Regions from separate parts of the Alkalihalobacterium sp. APHAB7 genome, predicted to be linked through region 4. Evidence: riboswitches for the same ligand, from Rfam matches in the RefSeq annotation. Region 4 holds a riboswitch; each other region holds the start of a gene.

Region 1 (2,190 bases), on a different contig from region 4:
TCTTGTGTCCAACATTACAACAAAGTACATGCTTAGTATAAAATTGAACCGCCGTATACGGAACCGTACGTACGGTGGTGTGAGAGGTCGGAGGTTAATCACCTCCTCCTACTCGATGAGCTTTATACATTTACTTGTTGACAATGAAAATCATTTTCAATTATTATATAAATGAAAATGATTTTCATTGTTAATATTGATGGAGGAATTGTTAATGAACATGATAAAAAGTACTGTCCGAGGAGCTACTGCTGTTTGTTAAGTTGAAAATGGAGAATACATAGTTGCAGTTGAAAGAGAAGGCATCTTTCGTATGAAAGGACATCATTTAAAAAGTCATTTAGTCTTAAATTAATAGATTGAAAGGGGAATGTTAACATGAGTGAGGTTCTACTTGTTTATGCTAGTATGTCAGGAAATACAGAAGCGATTGCCGATTTAATTGAAGAAGGTTTGCAAGAGGAAAATATGAACGTAACGAAATTAGATGTTGTTGATTGTGACCTTGACCAATTAAATGCATTCGATTCCATCATTTTAGGTGCTTATACATGGGGAGACGGCGAACTGCCTGATGAATTTTTAGATTTGTATGATGAAATGGCTGGGCTGGATTTTACTAATAAACAATTTGCAGTTTTTGGATCTGGAGATACAGCATACGATATCTTTTGTGGTGCTGTAGATTTATTAGAAGCAATGATTGATGAAAGAAATGGTCAAATCGTACAGCCGGGGCTTAAAATAGAGCTAGGCCCGGATGGTGAAGAAGAAACGTGCAAAGATTTTGGTAGAAAGTTTGCACAAGCTGTTAACTTAAAAGCGAGTGTGTAAGTTTATATAGACGAATTATCTATTATTTTGTATAATTAAGTCGTATCTCAATGAATTGAATAGTTAGTTAGCTTTAAGGTCACTCACACGAGTGTGAAAAGGGAAGTTGGTGAAATTCCAACACGGTCGCGCCACTGTAAGTACGAATACTCTTTAATAAACCACTGTCATCTTTGATGGGAAGGTAAAGAGGTATCATTGTACGAGTCAGGAGACCTGCCTTAAAGTATTGTGTAACCTTCGCGGAAAAGGTAAGCAGTGTGATAAGATCTGACTCTTGAAAAAGAGTCCCCTTGTTCTAATGAGAACGACACATAATGGAATGTTTTTAGCATCCAAGTGTTACCTAGGGGATCTATTAAACTGAAACCGAAGCTCTCCCTTTGAAGGAGAGCTTTATTTTTTTACATACTTTCCTTTCCTTTCTTGCAATTCTTTCATTGAATACAAAAAGAAATACAAACTTAAAAGGGGTTGGAGAACATGCAAAAATGGTATATGTGGTTAGTAGCTTCATTACTTATTGTTGGTTTATTAACAGCATGTGGCACAGATAACCAAGAAGAGCCACAAACAGAAGAAGCACCGACGGAAGAAACAGAAGAGCAAACGACAGGTAGTGGAGAAGCCGTGGCTTTTCCGTTAACAATTACTGATGCAACAGGAACTGAGATTGTCATCGAAGAAGAGCCACAAACATTAATCTCGCTAGTTCCAAGTAATACGGAAATTGTTTATGCACTTGAAGCGCTTAATCGTGTCATTGCGGTAACAGATAATGATGACTTCCCAGAGGAAGTAAAAGATATTGAGACAATTGGTGGAATGGAATTTAATGTAGAAAAAATTATCGCTGCAAATCCAGATTTAGTACTAGCGAATGAAATGAACAACGCAGAAGGTTTAGATCAAATTCGTAATGCAGGGGTCCAAGTACTTGTAGTAAATAATGCTTCTTCTTTTGCGCAATTATATGATTCTATTGAAATGATTGGAAACGCAGTTGGAAAGTCAGAAGAGGCTAATAATGTCATAACATCAATGCAAGAGACAATTACTGAAGTACAAACAAAAGCAAGTGAGATTGAGGATGCTGATAAAGCTACTGTATGGGTAGAAATTTGGCCAGCTCCTGATATGTATACAACCGGAAAAGGAACGTTTATGCATGAGATGCTGGAAATGATTAATGCAACAAACGCTGCAGGAGAACAAGAAGGTTGGCCGATGTTTACAGAAGAGGATGCTGTTGTTCTAAATCCAGATGTGATCATTACAACTTATGGTCATGTTGAAGGTATGGAGAATGCAGTTGAAGACGTATTAGCACGTTCAGCTTGGACTGAAGTAGAAGCG
Region 2 (2,190 bases), on a different contig from region 4:
CGATCTGATCGTCAAGTTCCTCACTTTCTGAAAGATCTTTTTTCAAACTTTCATAGCTTTCTAGTAATGTGTTAAAGTCGGGCTTTGTTACGAGAATGCCTAATAAATGATTTAAATAATATTCTGTATAATTTTCCATGGTCTAACCTCCTTGTTTAAAGATATCCCATACGCTGAGCTGTAAACGTAAGCTCCTCACGAAATTTAGGGTGGGAGATGTCAATCAACGCCTGTGTACGTTCTGAAATGGTTTTATTTCTTAAGTGGGCCACACCGTATTCCGTCACGATAAAGTCAACATCGTTTTTAGAGGTTGTCACGACAGATTTATCATGTAGGTAAGGAACAATCTTTGAGATTTGCTCGTCTTTAGTTGTCGAATGTAAACAAATAATTCCACGGCCATCCCTGCATAATGTCACACCTTTTCCGAAATCAGATTGCCCGCCAGATGAAGAATAATAATTTCCTTTCACCACTTCTGAATTACATTGCCCTAAAAAATCGACTTCAACAGTACCGTTAATCGTTACAAACTGTTCCAATTGAGCAATTTGCTTAATACTGTTCGACTCGTTAACTGGAATCATACATAGGGCAGGGTTTTCATGCATGAACTGGTAGAGTCTCTTGCTGCCAAAAGCAAAGGTAGCAGTTGAAATTCCTTTGTAAAAAGGTTTATTTTGATTTGTAATTGCGCCGCTTTCGTATAAATCTACTAAACTGTCAGGGAACATTTCGGTATAAACACCCAAGTTTCTAAAGTCTTTTAAGTGCTCCATCACGGCATTTGGTATGGATCCAAAACCTATTTGGATTGTGTCACCATCTTTAATTAAGTTAGCAATATTCCGTCCGATCGCTTTATCTTTTTCAGAAATGACCGGTTTCCCAGTTTCAGCTAACGGGGAAGTGTGTTCTACAATGGCCTTAACTTGTGATATATGAATTTGATTTTTACCATACGTTCTCGGCATATGATCATTCACTTCAACGATAATTGCTTTCGCATGGTTGACCAAAGTTGCTGTATAATCACAATTTGTACCTAAGGAAAAATAACCTTCGTTATCAATCGGTGACACTTGAGCGATGATGATTGGATTTTTGACTCTTGTTTTTAACATCTTTGGCAAGTTGGAAAAGTGATTAGGTAAAAGATCAATCATCTGTTTAGCATAAGATTCCCGTTCATGTGAATTTAAAAACATGGATACAATCCTAAGTTTATCTTTTGCTACAGGTACAACTTTTCGAAGAGAGAGCATTTGATAAAGTGTATTGTTTTCAAGACCTTCGAAATCTACTAATGCTTCCATTAAAGCTGGCGGTTCCCCGACAGCGATAGGAGCTATGATCTCATCACCTGGTTCAATTAATTGAACGGCTTTGTTTGCACTCATTACTTTTTCTTGATAGGTTGATAGCATTAACATGCAGTATTCGCTCCTTATTGTCATCTTTTATGTACGTAAATAAAAAACACACTCCCATATATTAATGAGAATGTGTATGTTTTAGGTCGAATCCTTTGCTATCACAATCAAAGCTTCCATCCAAAACACCTCCCCATCCTCGTGGGTAAATAACAGTGTTGCTCTTTAATGGCAGGTCTCCTGGCTTCGAATCAACACATGTATACATCCTTCCCATCTTAAATTGACAGTGGACTAATTCGTACGCATGCTCCTCGTTACAGTGGCGGGACCGCATCGGATTTGCACCGACTTCCCTTTTAAACTTGTTCAACAAGTACCATAAAGCACAATATTCTGTTTGTTGGATTTTATTATAACACTACGTTTTTAGAAAATACAATTAGTAATTTTAATGATAGTATGTTAAAAATCTGTAATCCCGTTTTAGATAATATATAAGAATACTCGCTAAATCGTGTATAATTTGGTAAAGAACACGGGGGTTATAGGAGGGGAAACAAGTGATTTATGAACTGAAATCTGAAGAGTTTCCCAAGTGTCAACCATTAGTGATAAAGGGTAAACATATAGAAATTCAAGCAATAATAGCTGGAAATAATCCCGGTCGTATTTTTGTAGATAACCGATTCGATCCTACTAGCGGGTTCGTTTGGTTTGGGAATCTAGACGGTTTTGCTTTTATTGGGAATGTAAATAATGAGACATTTACTAGAGAAGTAGATGCGTTTTTTAATAATGAAATCATTGGTGA
Region 3 (2,190 bases), on a different contig from region 4:
CAAGTGATAATTAAAGCAACGGATGAAACAGTAACCGTCTCTAAAAGTCAATATGTCAAGAACATGAAAAGATATTCATACACGGTCAAAGAACAGCCAGCCACTTTTTTCTTTGAGGAAGAACTAGAGAAAAAGTAAGCTGTGTAAGGATACGGTCACAAAAATTACACCATTACTGTTGAAAAGTGTTGTTTTGCTAGATTTAGATGAGTAATCCAGTTTTCTAAAATGGAAAGATATCGTTTTGGGGGTATGGAGTATTATGTGTTGGGTTTATTTCGACTTAAACCCAACACATCTAAATTATATTACCCTTTTTCTATTATGAAGATTGTGAAGTTTTCCTAGATCAAAAAAACATGGTAGATCCTTCTTCCGTCATGACATAACCGAAGTAACCAATCCTCACATGGTGGTTTCGATAATCATATTTTCCTCTCGACCTACCTCGACGCACCACGTGTGTTCTCTCCACAACCCATCATCCGTCAGGGCATATCCTGTAATGAGACGTATTTCTTTTTTTCCCTTAATTTTTCATTCTGCGCATATACGGGAAGAATTACTATGCATTCCTGTAATTAATTTGGTGGTTTACCAACCAAAAATTTGTTCATTTCTTCTATTGCTTTATCGTCATTTGCTTCAATACCTGCAGTATTTTTACCCTTCACGTGTTAAATTAGTAAATGGAGTTCATGTTAGCAAGCCTTATAAATTGATTGATTTGATCACTTGATACTCCCTTCCCAAACCTTGCCATCATAAAATTATGTTTGTATTGTGCGACATCTGGATCGTCCGTTACCGTTTCATTGAACTGCTGTGTTTGTAATAAACGTTTTAATAGAGCTTTATACAAATGAATGTTTCCATCGACCATAGGAAGATCCCAATGCCAAGCATACTCGATTGATAGAATAATAAATTGTTCTATTTGTGGATCATCAAAAATGGACTGAATTAATTTCTTAGCGATCCCTCCGCTTCGATAGGAAGGTGCAACTTCAATTGCTCCAAGTACTTTAATGTAGGGTAAGACACTCCAACGTTCGTTTTTTTCCGGATCAAGTATTAAGGTGTAGCCCACAATCCATTCCTTATCCATAGCAATGCAAATTTGGCTTCCTTTTTCAAGAGTTGCTAGTAATGCCTCTTGTTGTTCTTTTGCTTCTCGAAACCGATTTAATGATGGATGAAAAGGATAGTTTCTCATATATTTATTGATAGAATGGACATCAGAAATGAACCGTATTTTATTACTCATGACATAGCTCCTTTTTGTTTTGAAAGTTGTATTATCGAAAAGTTAAACGGTACACTTATAGGAAAATAAAAAAACTCTCCCGATGACGGAAGAGTAATTACAAATTAAACGGTACTAACCCTATGAAGGAAAAGAAGATATAATTCGCCTGTACCGTCTCATCTTCTCACCCCCCGAAGAAATTGAAACTTTTGGAAGTTAAAGGCAGGTCTCCTGACTTGTGCTTCTTTTTACTTTGAGCCTTCCCATATAAGCCGCTGACGCGTTACTTATACAGTGGTAATCTCATTTCATCCACACTTACAGTTGCGGGGACAGTTCTGGACTTACACCAGATTCCCTATTAAGTCGTATTCGACACCGATACTTCCAATATGCAGTTGTTGGTTAAAGCAGATTTACAATATGTTGTAATCTTATATCTAGCGTTAGAATATTTCAATCTTTTCTTGCAGGTTGAAGAAGTTTGGAGTACTACTAATCTTTTTTCTCTACTTAATAAAATCTATAAAATAAGAAAATAGCGGAAGTAGTGCGATTAGAAGTCCAGATTGAATAAATGACAGTAATAAATCTTTCTTCCAACTGTTTGTTGTACTTTTACTCATAATTCTTGCTAGAACTAAAAAGAAGAGCCACCAAAATAATAAACTTGGTATTATTATAGTAAATAAATAAGACATGTCATCACCTATCATCTTTTTGGAGTTGGCATTAATCTCTCGTCATATCAATTATTAAATTACCAAAAATCCCCCTCAAGTGGTAACTTTTAACTTTATTATAACTTAAGTATATCTTCGTGAATAGTATAGGAGTTAGAAAAATGAGGGAGGTGTTGACTGCCTCTCTTCATTACTTGGTTGGACTTTAATTCTATTATTTTATGATTATAGTAGTGGTGGTTCTATTTCAATTATTTG
Region 4 (2,190 bases):
TGTTGACCACTTTACCTATTGGGAGCAATAAAAAATCTGCACTTGTTAAGCTCTCCGCAATTTCATTTGGGTTAGATGTCTTAACAGATATTTTGATTAAGTGATCCGGGGTATACTCAAGTGTTGCTTCATCTCCTACCGTTTCCACCAATGTCGCCAATTGTTTCGGCGTTATTTTTTTATTAGCAATCCCTGGTGAAACCGCAAACTCAAAAATATCTTCTTGTTGAAAAGAGACACCTTGTTGTTGGTCACTTTCTAAAGGTTTTGTTTTAATTTCTAGCTTTGAAATTGCCTCTTCTGCTAACATACGCGAACTGAGCGGTCTGTCAGCTGTTATTTTTTCATCTTCCTTGCCTCCATGAAGTGCCCACGGTTCTGCTGCTTTCTTTAACCGTTCATGTGGTTTTAGGTGTTGTTCAGTCTCATTCAACGTATATTTCCGTTGATACCCTCTTGGAGTAATCATTTTTCCGTCATAAATGAACGTAGAGTTATTTCCGATAATAACAGTGGTTAACATCCCGATTTCATGGTCTAACATATGCTCTAAATCGGTAATAACAATTTGTTCTCTTTCTCGGTAAGCACTTTTCACCAATCCAACTGGTGTTTTTGGCGAACGGTAATTTAATAAAATCTTTTGTGTCTCAACAATTTGTCTTGTTCTTTTCCCACTTCGTGGATTGTATAACGCAATAACGAAATCTGCTTCGGCAGCAGCATCTACCCGCTTTTTAATTAATTCCCACGGTGTTAGATGATCGCTTAAACTGATTGTACAGGCATCATGCATGATCGGCGCTCCTAATAACGAACCACAGGAATTAATAGCCGATATGCCAGGTATAATTTCTACCTCAACACCCGTCTCCTCTTGCCAGCCCTTTTGGATGAGAACTTCATATACAAGGCCAGCCATACCATAAACCCCTGAATCCCCACTAGAAATGACGGCAACTTTTCTTCCTGTTTCCGCTTGGCGAACAGCTTCTTGTGCCCGGGTCACTTCTTCTGTCATACCAGTTCTGACAATTTCTTGAGTTGTAATTAGCGGACGAATTAAATCAACGTATGTACTATAACCGATGATGGAATCAGCTTCTACAATCGCTTCTTTCGCTCTAAAGGTCATATGCTGTTCACTACCAGGACCAAATCCGATAATTAATAACTTACCTCGCTGCATCTACATCTCTCCTTTAATGGTTAATTTAATTTTTAGAGGTATAAACCAAGTCAATACACGAAATAAAAAAGCACCCCTAACCATAGAGTAATGGTTAGAGATGCTTATAACTTCTAAATAAAATAATCCGCATGAATACTAAATACAGAAAATCCGCTCTCTAACACCTCCCTATCTCCCGTAGGTCAGACAGTGTTGTTAGAAAAGGCAGGTCTCCTGGCTTATGGTTATTGCAATCTATTCCTTCCCATTCATAGAACAGTGGCTTAATAGACTACAACCAAATTACAGTGGCGGGACCGCGTCGGACTTTCACCGAACTTCCCTTTTAAAGATTTTAATATGTTAAAATCTTTACCCTTTCCCAACATATGTGATTGTATTAAAAGATTAATTGAAAAGATAAAGGTTTGTCAATCTATTTTTAAGGCTGTTTGCGTAAACTTTGTTGCTTTTGGACCGTTTTTTGAAGATAAAATAGCCTTTTCAAGACAAATTCATTTGTCTGAACGGCTATTTTATTTTCAAAAGCTTCACGCATAGCGTGAAGAGCCAAGCATTTGCTTGGCTTACGGTCCAAAAGCACGAAGCAACAATCTTTGTAAAAAGAGCCATTTTTAAAAATATCTAAAATTGTCGATTAATTATAGAGCACACTCTTCTATCTCAAAACCTAAATCTTCAATAATGTTATGGTCTTCAGTTACTGCTTGACCTTTCGTAGTTAAATAGTCACCTACGAATATAGAGTTTGCAGCAAATAATGCTAACGGTTGTAATGTACGAAGGTTTACTTCTCTTCCTCCAGAAACACGAATTTCTTTTGAAGGGTTAATAAAACGCATCAACGCAAGTACTTTTAGGGATTTCATCGGTTTCGTACGTTTGTAATTTTCTAACGGAGTTCCTGGAATCGCATGTAAAAAGTTAACTGGAATGGAATCAGCATCAATTTCTCGTAACGAATAAGCAATTTCTACAATTTGCTCATCGGTTTCACC

Evidence for each region. Region 4 has a riboswitch for cobalamin ahead of cobJ (precorrin-3B C(17)-methyltransferase). Riboswitches for the same ligand answer to the same signal wherever they lie in the genome.
Region 1: it holds a riboswitch for cobalamin, as region 4 does, so the genes downstream of both, ACNSTQ_RS11690 (ABC transporter substrate-binding protein) here and cobJ (precorrin-3B C(17)-methyltransferase) in region 4, are expected to answer to the same signal.
Region 2: it holds a riboswitch for cobalamin, as region 4 does, so the genes downstream of both, ACNSTQ_RS08770 (acetyl-CoA hydrolase/transferase family protein) here and cobJ (precorrin-3B C(17)-methyltransferase) in region 4, are expected to answer to the same signal.
Region 3: it holds a riboswitch for cobalamin, as region 4 does, so the genes downstream of both, ACNSTQ_RS15195 (GNAT family N-acetyltransferase) here and cobJ (precorrin-3B C(17)-methyltransferase) in region 4, are expected to answer to the same signal.

The regions. Positions count from the first base shown of each region.
Region 1 is NZ_JBLWFS010000009.1:164,852-167,041, reverse strand. Features, by position in the region: gene ACNSTQ_RS11695 (flavodoxin) at 379-834, shown strand; cobalamin riboswitch at 894-1,073, shown strand; gene ACNSTQ_RS11690 (ABC transporter substrate-binding protein) at 1,318-2,190, shown strand, end outside.
Region 2 is NZ_JBLWFS010000006.1:172,325-174,514, reverse strand. Features, by position in the region: gene ACNSTQ_RS08775 (hypothetical protein) at 1-139, opposite strand, end outside; gene ACNSTQ_RS08770 (acetyl-CoA hydrolase/transferase family protein) at 156-1,436, opposite strand; cobalamin riboswitch at 1,589-1,775, opposite strand; gene ACNSTQ_RS08765 (GNAT family N-acetyltransferase) at 1,940-2,190, shown strand, end outside.
Region 3 is NZ_JBLWFS010000016.1:26,234-28,423, reverse strand. Features, by position in the region: gene ACNSTQ_RS15200 (hypothetical protein) at 1-138, shown strand, start outside; gene ACNSTQ_RS15195 (GNAT family N-acetyltransferase) at 683-1,267, opposite strand; cobalamin riboswitch at 1,453-1,647, opposite strand.
Region 4 is NZ_JBLWFS010000007.1:114,122-116,311, reverse strand. Features, by position in the region: gene cobJ (precorrin-3B C(17)-methyltransferase) at 1-1,189, opposite strand, end outside; cobalamin riboswitch at 1,378-1,566, opposite strand; gene bioB (biotin synthase BioB) at 1,834-2,190, opposite strand, start outside.